3 regions of the Arthrobacter sp. NPDC057009 genome follow, and region 2 is predicted to be linked to each of the others. Evidence: riboswitches for the same ligand, from Rfam matches in the RefSeq annotation. Region 2 holds a riboswitch; each other region holds the start of a gene.
The links. Region 2 has a riboswitch for thiamine pyrophosphate ahead of thiO (glycine oxidase ThiO). Riboswitches for the same ligand answer to the same signal wherever they lie in the genome.

Region 1 (6,538 bases), 350 kb from region 2:
CGGCGGCAGCAGCAGCCGCAGGCTTCCTAGCGTTTCCCGTCCCGCGTTCAGCGTTCCGTCCCACGTCCGGCCGGCCCCCAATGCCAGCCGGACATGGTGAGGGACGCCTGTTACTGGCGGGCTGACTCGGGGAGCCGCAGCTCCGGCAGGTACACCTTCCCGCCGGCGGCGAGGAACTCCTCGCTCTTCTCGCGCATGCCCTCCGCCATCTCTGCGAGGGCGGCCTGCGCTTCGGCTGAGCCGTACTCATTCCGGATGTCCTGGCTGATCCGCATGGAGCAGAACTTGGGGCCGCACATCGAACAGAAGTGCGCCGTCTTGGCAGGTTCCGCCGGCAGCGTCTCGTCGTGGAAGGATTCGGCAGTCACCGGGTCCAGCGACAGTGCGAACTGGTCGCGCCACCGGAACTCGAACCGGGCCTTGGACAGCGCATCGTCGCGTTCGTGCGCGCCGGGGTGGCCCTTGGCAAGGTCGGCAGCGTGGGCGGCGATCTTGTAGGTGATGACCCCGGTCTTCACGTCATCCTTGTTGGGCAGGCCCAGGTGTTCCTTGGGGGTGACGTAGCACAGCATGGCCGTGCCGTAGCGGGCGATTTCCGTGGCGCCGATGGCCGAGGTGATGTGGTCGTAGCCAGGGGCAACATCGGTGACCAGCGGACCCAGCGTGTAGAAGGGCGCACCCTTACAGAGCTCCTGCTGGCGCTCCACATTCTCACGCACCAGGTGGAACGGGATGTGGCCCGGTCCCTCCACCATGACCTGCACGTCGTACTCCCAGGCGCGCTGGGTCAGCTCAGCCAGGGTGTCCAGTTCGGCGAACTGCGCGGCGTCGTTGGCGTCCGCCGTCGCGCCCGGCCGCAGGCCGTCACCCAGTGAGAAGGCGACGTCGTACTTCGCGAAGATCTCGCAGAGCTCGTCAAAGTGGGTGTACAGGAAGTTTTCCTGGTGGTGGGCAAGGCACCAGCCAGCCATGATGGAACCGCCGCGGGAGACGATGCCGGTCACACGGTTCGCTGTGAGGGGCACGTACCGGAGCAGCACGCCGGCGTGGATGGTCATGTAGTCCACGCCCTGCTCGCACTGTTCGATGACCGTGTCACGGAAGATCTCCCAGGTCAGCGCGTTCGCCTCGCCGTTGACCTTTTCCAGCGCCTGGTAGATCGGCACCGTGCCGATCGGCACGGGGGAGTTGCGGATGATCCACTCGCGCGTGGTGTGGATGTCGTCGCCGGTGGACAGGTCCATCACGGTGTCCGCACCCCACTGGGTGGCCCACTGCAGCTTGTCCACCTCTTCCGCGATGGAGCTGGTAACGGCCGAGTTGCCGATGTTGGCATTGATCTTCACCAAGAACGCCTTGCCGATGATCATGGGCTCGGACTCAGGGTGGTTGATGTTGCTGGGGATGATGGCCCGTCCGGCGGCGAGTTCGCTGCGGACGAGTTCAACGTCGCAGTTCTCACGGAGGGCCACGAAGCGCATCTCGGGAGTGATGGTGCCCTGACGCGCATAGTGCATCTGCGTCACGGTCCTGCCTTCAGCCGCACGGCGGGGCACCGGCCTGGCGCCCTTCCATTCGGCGGAAGCCGCGCCGCGGCGCACGGCTGACTTGCCGTCGTCGAGCAGGTTCCGCTCGCGGCCGTCATAGGTCTCCGTGTCTTCGCGCGCCGCAATCCATTCCGCACGGAACGGGGCGAGGCCCACCACCGGGTCGCTGCCGGGGCCGGCCGTGCGGTAAACGCGCAGCGGCTCGTTCTGCTCGCCGTTGGGGGAGGGCTCCAGGGCGATTTCCGTTACCGGAACCCGCAGCCCGTCTCCTTCCAGGTAAGCCAGTGAATGGGACTTCAGCGACTGCGTGACGGCTGCGTCATTCTGGGCTTTTTCATTCTGGGCTGATTCATTTTGGGCAGGGCTCAGCTGTGATTTCTGGGTGCTCAATTTACTGCTCACTTCCTTCGCCGGCATTACCCGGACAGGTTCGACGGTCGCAGGCTGCGTCAGCCTGATCTCAGCCCCTGCAAGGGCACCCGTGTGGTCGTTAGACGAAGCTACCACAGCCACGATTGCCCCTGTCCATCTGTGAAGGGCCCGGTGCGGCGGCCAATTAAGCTGGAACCATGGCGCACATCATCGAATTCAGCGGACCCGTGCTCACTGCGGCGGATGAGGAACGCCGCGGGCTCTGGGCCGTTGACGGGAAACTGACGTTCAATCCGCCGAGCCGGCGGGCGGACACCGTCCTGGATGGCTGGGTCCTGCCCGGATTCGTTGATGCCCACTGCCACATCGGGCTGGGCCCGGCGGGTGCCGTAGACGACGACGTGGCGTACGAGCAGGCGATAACTGACCGCAACGCCGGAACGCTGCTGGTGCGCGACGCCGGTGCCGTGAGCGACACGCGCTGGCTGCAGCAGCGGCCTGATGCGCCCCGGATCATCCGGGCCGGCCGACATGTCGCCAGGTCCCGCCGCTACCTTCGCAACTTCGCCGTCGAAGTCGAACCCGAAGGCCTCGTGGAGGCCGTGCGCAAACAGGCACGGGAGGGGGACGGCTGGGTCAAGCTGGTGGGCGACTGGATCGACCGGACCGCCGGCGACCTCGCGCCGTCATTCCCTGCCGCAGCCGTGCGGGACGCCGTCCGGGCCGCCCACGACGAGGGCGCCAGGGTCACGGCCCACTGCTTCGGCGAGGACACCCTGGATGACATGCTGGACGCCGGCATCGACTGCATTGAACACGCCACAGGGCTCCTGCCCAGGCACATTCCCCGCTTCGCCGAGCAGCAGGTGCCGATCGTTCCCACACTCATCAACATCGCCACCTTCCCCGATATCGCGGCCCAGGCCGAGCCAAAGTTCCCGCGGTATGCCGAGCACATGCGCTCACTCTGGGCCCGCCGCCGGGAGCGGATCATGGAAGCCTATGAGGCCGGCGTCGAAATTTATGCGGGAACTGATGCCGGCAGCGTGATCCGCCACGGCCGCATCGCCGACGAAATCCTTGAACTCCACGCCGCCGGGCTCCCGGCAGCAGCGGCTCTGGACGCCGCCTGCTGGCGTGCACGCCGCTGGCTCGGAGCGGAGGGCGTGGCCGAAGGGGCAGGCGCCGACGTTGTGCTCTGCCGGGAAGATCCGCGTGCCGTGCCGGAGACCATCCGGAACCTCAGCCACGTGGTTCTGCGGGGCAGGACTGTTCACTCGGGATAGGACCCGGGAGGACTAGGAATAAGAGGACTAGGAATAAATTGAAGCTTCAAGTAATTTAGATATGTAGAGGCTGCCGAAATCCGGCGGTCCGGACATTTCGGGAGTATTCAATGACAGCAGCAGACAGCAGCCAGGACTTGCTTCCTGCCGACCTCGCCATGGGCACCGTCATGCTCAAGGTGGGCGATATGAAGCTCATGACCGACTACTACCAGCGCGCCCTCGGCCTCGACGTCGTTGCCGAGCAGGACGGCGGCCTCTACCTCGGCCGGCTGAAAACGCCGCTGGTGCACCTCGCTCCCGCCCCGGGCCTCAATATCCCCGGCCGCGGCGAGGCCGGCCTCTTCCACACCGCGCTCCTGTTCGAGGACCGATCCTCCCTTGCCGCCACCATTGCCAGTGCGGCCCAGTACGAGCCGCAGTCCTTCGTGGGCAGTGCCGACCATCTGGTGAGTGAGGCGTTCTATTTCACCGATCCGGAAGGCAACGGGATCGAACTTTACTGGGACCGCCCGCGCGAAGCCTGGTCCTGGGATGGCAAAAACGTTGTCATGGACAACGTGGCACTGCCGCCGCAGAAGTACCTGCATGACCACCTCACGCAGGAATCCGTGACGGGGCAGCGCGCCGCCGGAGCAGAGGTGGGGCACGTCCACCTGCAGGTGGGCGACGTGCAGTCCGCCCACGACTTCTATGTCGGCACCCTCGGATTCGAAAAGACCGCGGGCTGGCACGGCCAGGCGCTCTTTGTGTCAGCTGGCGGCTACCACCACCACATGGCCATGAACGTCTGGAACAGTCGCGGCGCCGGGCCGCGCCGCGACACCCTGGGTCTCGGCGAGGTCCTCATTGAGGTCCCCTCGGGCAACGACGTCGGCGCCCTTGCCGACCGCCTCAAGGTCGCCGGCGTCGAATCGCACCACACGGGCGCCGAGCTCCGCTTCGAGGATCCGTGGCGGAACCGGCTCCGCGTCGCTGTTAAGTAAGGGCCGCTGTCCGATAAGCGTTGCCGTTTGGTAAACGCCGCCGTTCGATGAACGCCGCTGTTCGAAAATAGGGTTCGCTGAGTCCGGTGCACCCGGTTGGGTTAGGCTGACATTCGAAGGGCCCCGGCGCGGCAGCCGCCGGGCATGCACCGCCGACGGAATGAGGACGAATCCATGGGCTTCACCGAAGTGTTTGTCGCCACCCACAATGATGCCCTCAAGCGGGCAGAGGCGCTGGAAGGCGGCGCTGCTGCCGGAGACGGCATCCGAATCATTGGCATCAGTGATTTTGAGATCGAACAGCTCGGCGACCTCGCCGGCGCTGCGGTGCACGCCGCCGGCGCCGACTACGAGCTCGCCATGGTGGACGTGGCCAGCGACTCCCTGCTCGGCGTGCCCGCGGCGATGGTCCGGACGCTGGCCGAGCTCCTCACCTATGAGTCCGAGGGTGAGGGCAACGTTCTGGACGACGTGGCCGAACGCTGGGCGGCCCTGGACGACATGCCGTTCGGCGCCGGGGAAGCCCGGAAGTACGTTCAGCAGCTGGCGGAGCTGGCCGGTACCGTGGATGAAGCCAGCAGGACCGGCCTCTACGTCTGGTCTTCCTAGCGCGCAATGAGACCGGCGTCCGCATGTCAAGTCGAAATAACGCGGATGATCTGGCACAATAAACAGGTACTCGATCTGCGTGGCCCCTCTCTCCGCGTCTGGATCCTGTCCTTTTCGAACCCCCAAGTACGGCCCGCCCCACGGGTGCAGAACGCGGGTTCAACCCCGTTTCAGAAACAGGAGTGACCACAAAAGTGGCCGTAAAGATTCGCCTCAAGCGCTTCGGTAAGATGCGCGCACCGTACTACCGCATCGTTGTCGCCGACTCGCGCACCAAGCGCGATGGCCGTGCCATCGAAGAGATCGGCAAGTACCACCCCACCGAGGAGCCCTCGTACATCGAGGTCGACTCCGAGCGTGCACAGTACTGGCTGTCCGTCGGCGCCCAGCCGTCGGAGCAGGTTGCTGCGATCCTCAAGATCACCGGTGACTGGCAGAAGTTCAAGGGTCTGCCGGGCCAGGAAGGCACCCTGAAGACCAAGGCCGACAAGGAAGCATTCGTTGCTCCGGAGAAGGGTTCCGTGATCATCCCGGAAGCCATCACCAAGAAGGCCAAGGCATCGGAAGCCCCCGCCGAGGCTGAAGCAGAGACCACCGAGGCTGAGTAAGTTGCTGGCAGAAGCGCTCGAACACCTTGTCCGCGGCATTGTCGACTCCCCTGAGGACGTCAAGGTCAGTGCCAAGAACAACCGCCGCGGGGATACCCTCGAGGTGCGCGTTCACCAGGAAGACCTCGGACGGGTAATCGGACGCCAGGGACGCACCGCGCGTGCACTGCGCACGGTCGTGGCGGCACTGGCGGATGGCGAGCAGGTCAGGGTCGACGTCGTCGACACCGACCGCCGCCGGTAACGCGCCTGCAACGCTTGTCTTAATGTCCGGCCCCTCCACCAGCTAACGGTGGAGGGGCCGGACTGCTTTGGGCCTGGCCCCGCGATGGCCAGCACGCCCGCACAGTCATAACCATGCATCGACATGCATCAAACAGAGGAACACATGCAGCTTCAGGTGGCCCGTATCGGCAAGCCCCACGGAATCCGCGGCGAGGTGACCGTCCAGGTGCTCACCGACGCGCCCGAGGACCGGTTCGTCCCCGGCACCGAGTTTGTGGTGGAGCCGGCCTCGGCCGGGCCGCTCACCGTGCGCAGTGCCCGCTGGAACAAGGACATCCTCCTGCTCGGCTTCCAGGAGGTCGCTGACCGCAACCGGGCGGAGACCCTGCGCGGCGCCAAGCTGTTCATCGAGACCGAGGAGCTTGACGAGGACGACGACGAAGGCTGGTACGAGCACGAGCTCGTCGGCCTTGAGGCCCGCGTCGGTTCGCGGCCCGTGGGTAAGGTCACCGCCCTGAACACCATGCCGGTGCAGGACCTGCTCGTCGTGGAAACCCCCGACGGCAAGGAAATCCTCATCCCGTTCGTGGAGCAGATCGTCCCGGAAGTGAACATCGAGGAGGGCTATGTCCTGCTCACTCCGCCGGCAGGCCTGTTCGAGATCAACGAGGAAGGCGGGGAGGACCCGGAGACCCGGGGCCGGGACACCGCCGAGGACGACGCCGAGCCGGAGGCCAAAGCGTAGATGAGGATCGACGTCGTCAGCATCTTTCCCGAGTACCTGGCCCCGCTGGAACTGTCGCTCATCGGAAAGGCCCGCCAGGACGGGCTGCTGGACCTGAATGTGCACGATCTGCGCACCTTCACCACCGACCGCCACCGCACCGTTGACGACACCCCCTACG
Region 2 (6,538 bases):
ACCAGGTGGCGCTGCTTGAAGAGGTCGATGAGGCGGCCCGGGGTGCCGACGACCACTTCCACGCCCTTCTGCAGGGCCTCGATCTGCGGTTCGTAGGCGCGGCCGCCGTAGATCGTGGCGATCCGCACGTTGCGCTTGCGGGAGGCCGTCTGAAGGTCGTTGGCCACCTGGACGGCAAGTTCGCGGGTGGGAACGATCACCATGGCCTGCGGAGCGCCGGGGGAGGGGAGCTTGTCGAAGCCGGCGTCGTCCCGGCCCAGCACGCGCTGCAGGACGGGGATACCGAAGCCGAGCGTCTTGCCGGTGCCGGTCTTGGCCTGGCCGATGATGTCGTGGCCGGTCAGGGCCACCGGCAGCGTCATGGCCTGGATCGGGAAGGGGTGCGTGATGCCGGCGTCCGCCAGGGACTCGACGATGTCGGGACGGACATCGAAGTCGGCAAACGTCTTTTCGGCTATCTCGTGCGGCTTCTCGTCCGAGATGATGGTCTCTTCCGGCTCGATGGTCTCGGTGCCGGTGTCATCGGAGAGCAGCTGGTGGGTATGCAATTCACTCACAGGGGAGTTTCCTTATTCATTTAGGCATTGGCGCCGCCTGCTCAACGGGGCGGGCACGGGGCCGTTCCGGAGCACGCTCAGGCGCGCAAGCAATTCCAGTGGAAGCCGATCGCGGGCTATCTAATTGCCGGCACTGGGGACCGGCGGGTGTGACTCAAGATCGCGTAGGGGCGGGCTTGTTGAATTCAAATCAAGGAAATCAACGACCGGGCATCCATTACTACCCACCCAGTCTACTGGCAAATCCGTGGTTTCCCTGACTCAGGCCGCCGCAGGCGCCCGTTGCGGCCGCGGGAACTGCCGTCCGGGGCTCATCAGCCAACGAGCTCGAGGCGGACCTCCCGTGTTGCGATGTCGGAGGAGATGAGCCGGACGCGGACCCTGGTGCCGGGCTCCATTTCCCCTTCACACCTGGCCGTCACCGCCGGTTCCGCGATCTGGACCACCCCGGAGGGGCCGGACCCGTTGGCCCCCTTGCCGTTGGCACCGTTCCCGTTCCCGTTGCCGGCCCCGTTGCTGTTCCCTGCGCCGTTGCCGTTGCCGTTTTTGGCCGGCTTCGATCCGGAGATCACCACCGCGTCGAACTCCTGCCCGATGTGGTTGATCAGCAGCGCGGCTTCCACGGTGTCCAGGGCAAGGCGTTCCATCCGCCCCGCCAGCTGGTCCGAGTACGCCATGATCTCGGGCAGTGAGGGCAGCGCCTCGCGGGCCCAGGCAGGCACGGGGCGGTTGTTGCTCAGTGCCTCGCAGATGACCAGCACAAACCGGTCCACGAGGCGGCGCAGCGGGGCCGTGGTGTGGGCGTACGCCGTGCCGATGGCTGACTGGACGGCGTCCTCCGGGACGGTTCCGTCGAAATGCGTGTACGCGGCCCCGCGGAAGAGCATGCCGGCCGAATGGAGGATGGCCAGTTGCCGGTGGTCGGTGGGGTCGAGGGTGCGCAGGTATTCGCCGTAGCTTTCCTGCCCGTCCCACGGTTTGCCCAGCGCGGCTGTCTGGCGTTTGAAGTGGCTGAGTGAGCGCTCGTCCGGGGCAGGCATGGTGCGCAGGATCCCCACTTTTCCCTCAAGCATCAGGGAGGCTGCGGCCATTCCGGTCATGAGCGAAATCTGGGCGTTCCAGTCCTCCACCGGCAGCTGCGGCACCGCCACGATCTGGTAGCCGCCGTCACTAAGCTGGACGATCTCCTGTTCGGGCATGTTCAGGCTGGCGCCGCCGCGGGCCCGCTCCAGGTCCACACGCTTGCGCCCCACCTCGCGCAGAAGCTGCAGCATGGGCGAAGCAGTCCCGGCGTCCAGTTCCGCCTGGACTGCCCTGTAATTGAGTTTGGCCCGGCTCCGCACGGCAGCCCGGCGCACCAGCACGGACACCACCTCAGCGGCGGCGTCGAGCTCGAACTCCCAGACGAAGGCGGAGCACAGCTGCCCGGCCAACAGGCTGCCCGCGTTCTCGCTGATGACCTCCGGATGCAGCGGGATCCGGCCGTCCGGCGCATAGAACGTCTGCCCGCGGCGCCGGGTCTCGGCGTCGAGCGCGCCGCCGGGCTGCACGAAGGACGGAACGTCGGCGATGGCGTAAAGGATCCGGTAGCCGTCACCTAGCCGTTCGATGAAGAGCGCCTGGTCAAGGTCGGTGGACGACGGCGGGTCGATGGTCAGGAACTCCACGCCGGTCAGGTCCAGGGCCGGGAATTCGCGGTCGGCGACGGCGGCTTCGGCCTCCTTGAGCACGTCCTCGGGGAATTCGCCCGGGAGCTCGAGTTCCGTCCGCAGCGCGCTCAGGGCATCGGCGAGCGCGTTGGTCTGCTCGTGGACGCTGGGCGACAGCCGATGATGTGACACGAAAATCAGGTTAGCCCGAATTGCGCCGTTAGTCTTGGATTATGGGCACATCCTCGGCTGGCACCGCTCGCTACGACCGCTTCGTCGCGGACCTGTTCGGTGTGATGGCGTACGGCGAACTGTCCGCGTTTGAACGGCTGTCCTCCGACGCCCGTTACTCGCCCACGCTCCACGACAGGGCCGTGCTCGGCCGGATCGCCGTCATTGAATTCCAGCATTACGAGCTGGTGAGCGCCAAGCTGGCGGAGATGGGCGTCGACGTCGAACATGCGATGCTGCCGTTCCAGTCCGCCGTGGACCACTTCCACGAACGGACCCGCCCGGCGGACTGGTACGAGTCCCTGATGAAGGCGTACGTGGTGGACACCGTTTCCGCTGATTTCTACCAGGCCGTGGCGCGGTTCGTGGACGCCGGAACCCGTGAGGTGATCCAGCAGATCCAGTCGTCCGAGGAGGCCACGGCGGTGCTCCGGGAGCGGCTCAGGGGAGCCCTGGCCGATGATCCCCGGCTGGCATCCAGGCTGGCGCTGTGGGGCCGCCGCCTGCTCGGCGAAGCCATCACCCAGGCCCAGCGTGTGGGCCACGAGCACGCCTTCCTCAGCGAACTGTTCGTCGAGGCGGAACCCGGCGCCACGGACGCCAGCGCCCGCGAACAGGTGCGGGGCATCACGGCCGAAGTCGCGGAAAACCATTCCCGCCGGATGGTCCAGCTGGGCCTGAGCGGGTAGCTTGCCGGGTTACCGCTAGATGACGGCTGCGGGGGACGTCGCTTCGAGGGCGTCGAGCAGTTCCGCCGCTGCGGCCGCCGGGTCCGGCGCCTCGGTGATGGCACGGACGACGACAATTCTGCTGGCTCCGGCCGCCAGGACCTGCTCCACGTTCGTGCGGTCGATCCCGCCGATCGCGAACCAGGGCAGCAGCAGTCCCCCCACAATTTCCTCGTTCACGGTGCGGACAGCCTTCGCCGCGTAGCTCACCAGATCGAGCCCGACGGCGGCGCGCCCGGGTTTGGTGGGGGTGGCCCAGAGCGGGCCCACGCAGAAATAGTCCAGGCCGCCGCGTCCGTGGGCGGCGACGATGGCGGCATCCACCTGCTCCGTGCTGTGGGTGGAGAGCCCGATCACGGTTGCATCGTGCAGCAGCTTCCGGGCAGCGCGCAGCGGCAGGTCCTTCTGGCCGATGTGGAACACCGGGGCGCCGGCGATGGATGCGATGTCGGCGCGGTCGTTCACGGCCCAGAGCCGGCCGTGCCGGCGGGCGGCGGCGTGGACGATTTCCAGCAGCTCGAGCTCCTCGGCCGCCTCAATGCTCTTGTCCCGCAGCTGGATGATGTCAACGCCGCCGGCAAACGCCGCGTCCACGAAGTCCGCAAAGTCCCCGCGGTCCTTGCGGGCATCGGTGCAGAGGTAGAGGCGGGCGGCGGTGTGGGCAGAGTGCTCGGTCATGGCAACCACCTTAGTTCCTCTAAACTGGGCAGGTACCGCGGGAGCCCGTTGCCGATGTCATAAAAGGCGCAGGGCTGAGAGGGCGTCAGAGCCGACCGCTTGACCTGATCCGGTTAGTACCGGCGTAGGGAAGGAAAACATGAATCCCGAAACCAGCGGCAAGGATTGTGCCGCGACGCGTCTCGAGGCAGACGTGGCCGTCATTGGCGGGGGCGTGGTGGGCCACGGAATCGCCTGGGAGGCGCGGCGTTCCGGCCGGTCGGTGGTGCTCATCGATGAAGCCCCCGGCAGCGGCGCCAGCTGGGCGGCGGCCGGCATGCTCGCCCCGGTCAGTGAACTGCATTACCAGGAGGAAGGGCTCCTGGAGCTGATGCTGGAGTCCTCGGCCAGATGGCCGGAGTTTGCCGCCACCCTCACCACCGGCGAGGACGCCGGTTATCTCACGACGCCGACCCTTGCGCTGGGTGCGGATCCCGCCGACCGGCGCGCGCTGATGGACCTGCGGGACGTGCAGCGGGCGCACGGCCTGGAAGTGGAACCGCTGACCATCCGCGAAGCGCGTTCCCGCGAGCCGCTGCTCAGCCCCGGAATTTCCTGCGCCCTTGATATCCCGGCAGACCACCAGGTGGACCCGCGCAAGCTGGTCAGGGCCCTGGCCGCAGAGCTGGCCAGCCAAGACCAGGAGATTGCGGGCCAGGGGATTGCGGCAGCACAGGGATTCGCCGTGTGGGAGCAGGCCACTGGCCTGCTCTGGGATGGTGGACGCGTCTGCGGCGTCCGGCTGGCGGGCGGCGGCTCTGTCAGGGCGGCCGAGACGGTGGTGGCCAACGGCCTTGCCGCCGCACAGCTGCAGAACCTGCCGGAAGGCCTCCATCTGCCGCTGCGGCCCGTCCACGGAGACATCCTCAGGCTTCGGGTCCCGGCGCACCTGCAGCCCCTGCTCACCGCAACAGTCAGGGGCATGGTGCGGGGCGTTCCGGTGTACATCGTGCCCCGCCAGGACGGCACGGTGGTGATCGGCGCCACCCAGCGCGAGGACGGCGTGCCGGGCACCAGCGCCGGCGGCGTCTACCAGCTGCTGCGTGACGCGCAGGCCCTGCTTCCCGCCGTCGCCGAGCTGGAGCTGCTCGAGGCCACCGCCCGGGCACGGCCCGGCACACCTGACAACGCACCCCTGCTGGGCCGCGTACCGGCATGCGGCCCCGCAGGCGGGCGGGATGCCGGTACGGACGTGGCGGGCCTCATCGTTGCCACCGGCTTCTTCCGCCACGGGGTCCTGCTGACCCCGGCCGCCGCGGCGATCTGCCGCCAGCTCATGGACGGCATTACCGATCGGCGCTGGGCCGCGTTCCGGCCGGCCCGGTTTTCCCCCGGGCTCCCCGACCCGCTGGGAGTTGCTGCCCCGCTGGGAGCTTTCACCCATTGCCACACTCCCGCATGACGCACGTCACATTTGACCCGAATAAGGAATCAGCATGAACATCACTTTGAACGGTATTGAACAGGAAGTAGGCGAGGGCGCCTCGGTCACCACACTCGTCAGCCAGGTCACAGGTCGCCGCCTGTCCGCCACCGGGCAGGCCGCCGACGGGCAGCGGCTGGGCGTTGCGGTGGCCCGCAACTCGGCCGTGGTGCCGCGCAGCCAGTGGCACAGCACCGCCCTCGCCGAGGGCGACGAGATCGAACTCGTCACGGCAGTCCAAGGAGGATGAGCACGATGGCAGAAACATTGACTGAAACAGCAGCAGACAGCCTGGTCATTGACGGGGTGGAGCTGACCTCCCGGCTCATCATGGGCACCGGCGGCGCTCCGAGCCTGGACGGTCTGGGCACGGCGCTGGTGGCCTCCGGCACCCAGCTGACCACGGTTGCGATGCGGCGGTATTCGCCGGCCGAGACCGGCTCGCTCTTCCAGCTGCTGGTGGACCACGACATCCGCGTCCTCCCCAACACGGCCGGCTGCTTCACGGCCCGCGACGCCGTCATGACGGCCGAGCTGGCACGCGAAGCGCTGGAGACCGACTGGGTCAAGCTCGAGGTCATTGCGGACGAGCACACGCTGCTGCCGGACGCGGTGGAGCTCGTGGAGGCCACCGAGCAGCTGGTCAACCGCGGCTTCAAGGTCTTCGCCTACACCAACGACGACCCCGTCCTCGCGCTCCGGCTCGAAAACCTGGGAGCCTCGGCGGTCATGCCGCTGGGAGCCCCGATCGGTACCGGCCTGGGCATCCTCAACCCGCACAACATCGAGCTGATCGTGTCCCGGGCATCCGTTCCCGTGGTCCTGGACGCAGGGATCGGCACGGCCTCGGACGCGGCACTGGCGATGGAACTCGGCTGCGACGCCGTCCTGCTGGCCACCGCCGTCACCCGTGCACAGAACCCCGCGGTGATGGCCGAGGCCTTCAAACACGCCGTCATCGCCGGTAGGCTGGCGCGTGCGGGCGGGCGGATCCCGCGCCGTGAGCATGCCCTGGCGTCGTCGGCCATGGAGGGCCGGGCGGAGTTCCTCTAAGCCCCGCCACTCTTTCCCGGCGGACGCGCGGCAGGCTCAACAGGCACTTCCAAGGAGCCAGCCGTGGCCGCCAGGGACGACATCCTCACCCGACCCCAGATCGACGAAGCGCTCGCCGGCCTGCCGGACTGGCGTTACCGGCTGGGCGGCCTGGTCACCGTCTATAAAACGCCGACGTCG
Region 3 (6,538 bases), on a different contig from region 2:
CGGGGCTCCTGGTGGCCGACGAACAACGAGTATGGCGGCAAGGTCGTTGCCAACCCCTACGGCACGTGCGAGGGGAAGGAGGACGCGGCGTGCGCCTACATGTACGGGTATGCGAAAGCCTTCGACGACGCCTACCTCCGCACCGTCGACGACCCTGAGACCTACCTCTGGTGGCTGGACGTGGAGACGGGCAACACCTGGTCAGGCGACAGGAATGCCAACCGGGCGGATCTCGAGGGCATGACTGATTTCTTCCACAGCATCGGCGCCAGAGTCGGCATCTACTCCGCGGCCCGGCAGTGGGCACAGATTGTCGGTGAGGTGGGAACGGCCAGCAGCCTCTACTCGCTGCCCAGCTGGCTTGCCGGTGCCCGCTCCGCTGCCCACGCCAGGGACATGTGTTCCGCGGCGCCCCTTATCGCCGGCGGCCAGGTGGTCCTCATCCAGTTCGTGGCCGGCAGCTTCGACTACGACCACTCGTGCATCTGAGAACGTCAGGCACCATGGACGCGGCCTGCAGCATCCGCCCGGCCGCGGCGGAAGACGCCGAGGCGCTGGCCCGGCTGCACCTGGAATGGCGCGAGACCTACGCACACCTGCTGTCACCCGGCTTTATGGCGGGCCAGGGAGTTGAAGGGCGGCTGGCCATGTGGCGCCACCTCCTGGCCGGCCCGCATGCGGCCCGGCACTTTGTGGCGGTCGACGGCGGGAGGCTGGTGGGGTTTGCCGGCTCGCTTCCGCCCGAGGACGGTGTGCGGGAGCAAACCGAGCTCTGGGGCATCTATCTCCTCGCCTCCCACCAGGGCAGGGGGCTGGGCCAGGCACTGCTTGATGCCACGATTGGGCACGAAGCTGCGGCACTGTGGGTCGCCGAGGACAACCCGCGTGCCCAGGCCTTCTACCAGCGCAACGGCTTCGCCTTCACCGGCGCCAGGGACACCATCGAGGATTGGGAAGGGCTGCCGGAGCTCCGCATGGCGCGGCCTGCGCCCTAGGAACCATGCGGGTTAGGAACCCTCCAGCCAGACCATGTGCCACGTTCCGGCCCACAGAGCGGCCGCCACGGCGCCGCCGGCGATGAGGACTCCGCCCAGCACCACCCAGACGTCCAGCACGCTGTAGGTGGACACCCGCGCCCAGGTCCGGCTGGCACCGCCGAAGCCGCGGGCCTCCATGGTGACGGCAAGGCGGGTGGCGCGGCGGATGGCCTGGACCAGGAGGCCGAAGCTCTGCCCCAGGGTGGCCCGCATCCGCTGCCAGGGATTGCCGCGGGACCCGACGCCGCGGGCACGCCGGGCCATGCCGATCGTCTGCCATTCCTCGGCCATCAGCCCGACCAGCCGCATGGCTGCCAGCGTCCCCAGCACAAAGCGGTGCGGCAGCCGCGCCTTCTGCGCCAGGGCGTCCGCCAGGTCGGTGGGATCCGTGCAGCTCATGAGCAGCACCGCGGGCAGGGCGATGGCCAGGCCCCGCAGCAGGAAACCCAGCCCCAGCTGCAGGGAACCTTCGCTCATGGACCAAAGGCCGACGTCGAGCAGTATCCTTCCGCTGTCCGGCGCCAGGATGGAGGTGCTCCAGCCGCCCACTGCGGCCGCAAGGATCAACGGCCAGCCGCGCTGCCACAGCAGTGAAAATGTCAGGCCGGCCAGAGGAAACACCAGCAGTTCGCACACGAGGGCCACCGAGGCGGACATCCAGTCAATGGAAAGCGCCAGCGCCAGGGTGATGAGGAAGACCGCAGCGAATTTGGCCAGCGGATTGGCGCGCGTCAGCACGGCCTGGTTTCCGGCGAGTGTCAGTACTTCCCTCATGTCGCCGCCTGTTCCGATCTCGCCGGGCTGGACCCCGCGGGTCCCGGCTCGGGCCGGTCGCCGGAGCCCAGCCGCAGCTCAGTGCCGCCGAGGACATGGGTGAACTCCTCGTCGTGGGTCACGGACACCACGGCCGTGCCGGCGTCGAGGAGTTCGGACAGGAACGAGGCGAGCTCCGCCCAGGTGTTGGCATCCTGGCCGAAGGTGGGCTCGTCCAGGACCAGCACCTGCGGATGCGCCGCCAGGACGGTGGCCACGGACAGCCGCCGCTTTTCCCCGCCGGACAGGGTGTACGGGTTGGCGTCCACCAGATGGGTGAGGCGCAGACGTTCCAGCAGCTCGTCGACGCGCTCTTCCCCGTGGCCCAGATGGCGCGGCCCGAACTGCAGCTCGTCCAGGACGCGGCCGGTGACGAACTGGTGCTCGGGTTCCTGGAACACCGTGCCGATCCGGGAGATCAGCTGGTTGGCCTTCCATTTGTAGGGGTCAATGCCGGCGCCGCCGCTCAGCTCAACCGTAGCGGAAACCATTCCGTCCACCGGCGGCAATAGCCCGGCCAGGGTCAGTGCGAAGGTGGATTTGCCGGCGCCATTGGGGCCCGTCACGGTCAGCGCCTCGCCGGCCCGGACCTGTGCCGTGACGTCCTGCAGGACCGGCACCGGCGGCAGGGAACGGAAGCCACGGCGGCGGGGCCGTTCCCTGGACACCGCGAGCTTTTCCGCGGCCAGCAGCAGCTGACCGGCGTTAATCTGGCCGCCGTCAATGCCGGGAATGTTCCCAGCGGAGGACGGCGGGACAATCCTGGCCAAGCGGCGCCGGGTTTCCGGAACGTAGCCCGGGACCCAGACGCCGGCAGCGGTGAGCATCCCCCGCGCCTGTTCGAGGACCTCGTCCGGAGTCCCGTCGATCAGCACTGCACCGTTCGCGGCGGAGCCCGGCTGCAGGACCACGATCCGGTCCACCAGGTCTTTCCACGCGGCGACCCGGTGCTCCACCACCACCAGGGTGGCGCCGGTCTTGTCGAGGCAGCGGCCCACCGCGTCCCGGACCTCCAGGACGCCCGCCGGGTCGAGGTTCGCGGTCGGTTCGTCCAGCAGGATCAGTCCCGGGCGCATGGCCAGGATGCCGGCGAGCGCCAGTCGCTGCTTCTGCCCGCCGGACAGGGCCGACGTCGGGTGGTTCAGCGGCAGGTGGGACAGTCCGACGTCGTCCAGCGCCTCATGCACCCGGCGCCAGATTTCATCGCGGGGCACCGAGAGGTTTTCGGCGCCGAAGGCGACGTCGTCGCCGAGCCGGGAGAGCACCACCTGGGTTTCCGGGTCCTGCTGCATGAGTCCGGCCCGGCCGCGCTGCGCGCGCGGGGGCGCGCCGTCGATGAGCAGCTCGCCGCTCTCGTCGGCGTCGTCCTGGTCCGCCGCGCCGTCGGCGCCGTCGGAAGAGCCGTCCGCGTCACTGTCCCCCAGCACACCGGCAAGGGCATGGAGCAGCGTGGACTTGCCGGCCCCGGAAGGGCCAAGCAGCAGGACACGCTCACCGGGGCGGATGTCCAGGTCGAGCGCCTGGACGGCGGGTTTGGTGCGGCCGGCGTGGCGCCAGCCCCAGCCGCGGGCATGTACCGCGGCGGGGCGGACGCCGCCGTCGTGGGAAGCGGGCATCAGTTGAAGACGGGCTCCGTGGCTGCCTTGCGGGAAGCGAAGGAGCTCAGCACGCCGGTCTTGGCCAGGCCGCGGGTGGCGATCCAGGACAGGGCGCCTGCGATGACCGCGCCGGAGATGGCGCAGAACACGATGTACGCGAACTTGTCACCTGCGGCGTACGCGATGTTCCAGCCCCACGGCGCGAACGAGTCGTTGAGGCCGCAGAACAGCCCGGCGCCGGCTCCGGCGAGGAGCGCAACAGGGAGGTTGAACTTCTTGTACCGGAAGGCGGCGAACACGAGTTCCGCGCCCAGGCCCTGCAGGAGGCCGGAGATCAGCACCGTGGTGCCGTACTGCGAGCCCATCAGGAGTTCGCCGGTGGCCGCCACCGTTTCGCAGAACAGGGCCGCGCCGGGCTTGCGGATGATGAGCATGCCCAGGACCGCCGGGATCATCCAGCCGCCGGCGTACAGGCCGGTCAGGGGCGGGTAGACGGCGTTCACGGGAGTGGAGATGACGTTGGCGCCCTGGGACCAGGCCCAGAAGATCACGCCTCCGGCGACGGCGATGAGCGCCGCCACCACGATGTCGGCCACGCGCCAGTTGTAGCCGGTCTTCTTGATTGCTGCAGTTGTCATGATGGTCCTCCTGAGGAACAGGAGGGGAAAGCGTTACCCCGGCTGCCGGTGGCTGGGCCATCTGCTGCCGGGCACTCTGAGAACTCGACTCCCTTGCGCCGGTACTAGCCGGATCAGGTTCGAGGGTCTGCGGCGGTCCGCACTCTCAGCGCCCATCCGCGGTTGCGCTGGCTGCTGCCTTTGCATCCCGACGTCGGCGCTCCCCTGTCGTGATAAATCTGCCCTTGTGGGCTGGTTCAGTTTACACCCCGGCGTCCCCGGAATCCCGGGGCCGCCGTCACAATCCGGGAGGTTCCCTGCGCCGCCGGGACGGCCCCGCGGAGTACATTGGGGCCATGACGCAACAGGACTCCGGCGCCGCTGCCCTGCCCGCCTTTGACCCCGACTCCGCCGAGGAACAGCCGGCGGAATCCCTGGCAGCCATGATCGGCCAGATCGAGGGTGAGATCGCCGAACTGCAGTTTCCCCGGTTCACCAAGGACGATGCCCTGGCGCTCGGCCTGGAACTGGTGGAGCGCGGCAAGGAAGAGAACCTGCCCATCGCCATCGACATCACCAAGGGCGAACAGGTCCTCTTCCATGTGGCGCTCGAGGGTGCCACCCCGGACAACGAGGGCTGGGTGCGGGCCAAGCAGCGGACTGCCCTGCGCTACGAGGAGCCGTCGCTGCTGGTGGGCCTGCGGGGCAGGGCCGGCGGCGGACGGATCGAGGACAACGCCTGGTTCGACCAGTCCACCTACGCCGCCCACGGCGGAGCCTTTCCCGTCTATGTGCGGGATGTGGGTGCGGTGGCCGTGGTCACGGTGTCCGGCCTGCCGCAGGTGGCCGATCACCGCCTCGTGGTGGAGGCGCTGCGGGAAATCCACCGTTCCATGCGGCTGGGCTGACGCTTCATGCCGATAGGCTAGGGAAAGACCAGTGTTCATCTCGCGAGGAGTTCCGGAATGAGTTTCTTCATCAAACTGCTTGGCACCGGCATCAGCCTGCTGGCGGGCTTCGCCGGCACCAAGGCCGTCGATACCATCTGGGAAAAGGTCACGGGAAAGAAGCCCCCCAAGGGCGACAAGGATGACGTCCCCACCACGCTGCGCACTGCCCTGACGTTCGCCCTCGTCTCCGCGTCCGTGAGCGCCGTGATCCAGGTCCTGGCCAACCGCGGCACGCAGCGGGCCATCACCCGCTTCGCCAAGAGCCAGGACATCGTCTAGGCCGCCGCGCCGGCAGGACTGCACAGGGCCGCCGGCCCCGGTTCGGTGCCCGGCCCCCCCAACATCGGGTGGGTTGCCGGGAGTCCCTTCCCGGGGCATGGCCGGGCCCCGGGCCGTCCTGCAGTCCTTAGGCAGGGCAACCTGGTCCCCCACTCCGCTTGAGAAAGTCTTGATTCTCAAGGTTTTTCCAAGCTGGAAGCCGAACGTTTTTCCAACCACCGCTGTTTTTAGTGGATGCCATCAGCGTCTTTCTGAGGAGACAAAATGGTATCCACACCGCATTTCCTGTCGGCCCAGCGGCTGGCACCGCGACATCTGGCCCCGCGCCCCGCGTCCCGGCGCCGCGGAATCGCGGCCGCGACCGCCCTGCTGCTCGCAGCCACGGGTGCCGGCACCTCACTGGCCGCCACCGAGGTGACCCAGACAAACTCCGGCGGGCTGACCGCCGTCGGACCCGTCAACACCGAATACGGCTTCCCGTCTTGGTACGAGGACAGCAACAAGACCCGCCTCGAGCTCTGCCTCAACGGGGAAAACCCGCTCTGCGGCTTCCTGCCAGGGGACATCCCGGACGAAACCGCCCCCATCTCCTTCCCGGACAACTTCCCCGACGAGGCGTTCTACATGCTTGCCGGATCCGAACTGGACCTTCCCGGCGGCGGCCGCGCCGTCCTGGTCCTCGGCCTCGAAGCCGCGTTCGCCAACACCGTCACCCAGGGCGACCAGGTCGTCTTCGGCCGCCAGCGCGTCGTCGTCAAGGGCGCACCCGCGAACACCACCCTGACGTTCCAGCACCCCTACGGCACCATGACCATCGACACCGACGATGCCGGCGACGGCAAACTCGTCGAAGACATCTCCCCGGCCATCGGCAACTTCACCACCGCCCTGAAAAGCAACATCGGCCCGTTCCTCAAATGGGACCCGGCCACCGCCCCCGCAGCACCCGACGGCTACCTCGGCGACCCCGCCCAGGACCACACCGTCACCGGCAGCCCCTTCAACTACAACAAGTTCTCCCTCACCGGCGGCGGCCTGGCCCTGGAAACAGACCAGTTCTCCCTGATGGGCAAAATCTCCACCAACCAGGGCGTCAACGGCGACAGCGCCGTCCTGAACGGGACCATGATCGACGTGTTTGCCAGCAGCGGCAACGGCGCCCAGCTCCAGGTCGACGGCCAGGACGGAACTTTCGACACCACCCCCATGCTCAGCGACCCCGACACCGGCCGCTACTACGCCCG

Region 1: linked by a shared signal. The riboswitch ahead of thiC (phosphomethylpyrimidine synthase ThiC) and the one ahead of thiO (glycine oxidase ThiO) in region 2 are both predicted to bind thiamine pyrophosphate.
Region 3: linked by a shared signal. The riboswitch ahead of ACFTR6_RS15270 (ECF transporter S component) and the one ahead of thiO (glycine oxidase ThiO) in region 2 are both predicted to bind thiamine pyrophosphate.

What each region holds. Positions count from the first base shown of each region.
Region 1 covers NZ_JBHUSB010000001.1:79,251-85,788, reverse strand. The annotation lists gene ACFTR6_RS00445 (alpha/beta hydrolase) at 1-30, shown strand, start outside; gene thiC (phosphomethylpyrimidine synthase ThiC) at 111-1,937, opposite strand; TPP riboswitch at 1,933-2,040, opposite strand; gene ACFTR6_RS00435 (amidohydrolase family protein) at 2,117-3,205, shown strand; gene ACFTR6_RS00430 (VOC family protein) at 3,316-4,191, shown strand; gene ACFTR6_RS00425 (hypothetical protein) at 4,366-4,800, shown strand; gene rpsP (30S ribosomal protein S16) at 4,995-5,408, shown strand; gene ACFTR6_RS00415 (RNA-binding protein) at 5,410-5,652, shown strand; gene rimM (ribosome maturation factor RimM) at 5,797-6,378, shown strand; gene trmD (tRNA (guanosine(37)-N1)-methyltransferase TrmD) at 6,379-6,538, shown strand, end outside.
Region 2 covers NZ_JBHUSB010000001.1:425,082-431,619, reverse strand. The annotation lists gene ACFTR6_RS01980 (DEAD/DEAH box helicase) at 1-557, opposite strand, end outside; gene ACFTR6_RS01975 (RNB domain-containing ribonuclease) at 872-2,398, opposite strand; gene ACFTR6_RS01970 (ferritin-like fold-containing protein) at 2,440-3,126, shown strand; gene thiE (thiamine phosphate synthase) at 3,142-3,843, opposite strand; TPP riboswitch at 3,871-3,992, shown strand; gene thiO (glycine oxidase ThiO) at 3,983-5,284, shown strand; gene thiS (sulfur carrier protein ThiS) at 5,319-5,555, shown strand; gene ACFTR6_RS01950 (thiazole synthase) at 5,561-6,358, shown strand; gene ACFTR6_RS01945 (4a-hydroxytetrahydrobiopterin dehydratase) at 6,422-6,538, shown strand, end outside.
Region 3 covers NZ_JBHUSB010000014.1:87,248-93,785, forward strand. The annotation lists gene ACFTR6_RS15250 (hypothetical protein) at 1-489, shown strand, start outside; gene ACFTR6_RS15255 (GNAT family N-acetyltransferase) at 504-995, shown strand; gene ACFTR6_RS15260 (energy-coupling factor transporter transmembrane protein EcfT) at 1,008-1,811, opposite strand; gene ACFTR6_RS15265 (ABC transporter ATP-binding protein) at 1,808-3,466, opposite strand; gene ACFTR6_RS15270 (ECF transporter S component) at 3,466-4,086, opposite strand; TPP riboswitch at 4,159-4,302, opposite strand; gene ACFTR6_RS15275 (heme-degrading domain-containing protein) at 4,422-4,973, shown strand; gene ACFTR6_RS15280 (DUF4235 domain-containing protein) at 5,031-5,294, shown strand; gene ACFTR6_RS15285 (hypothetical protein) at 5,559-6,538, shown strand, end outside.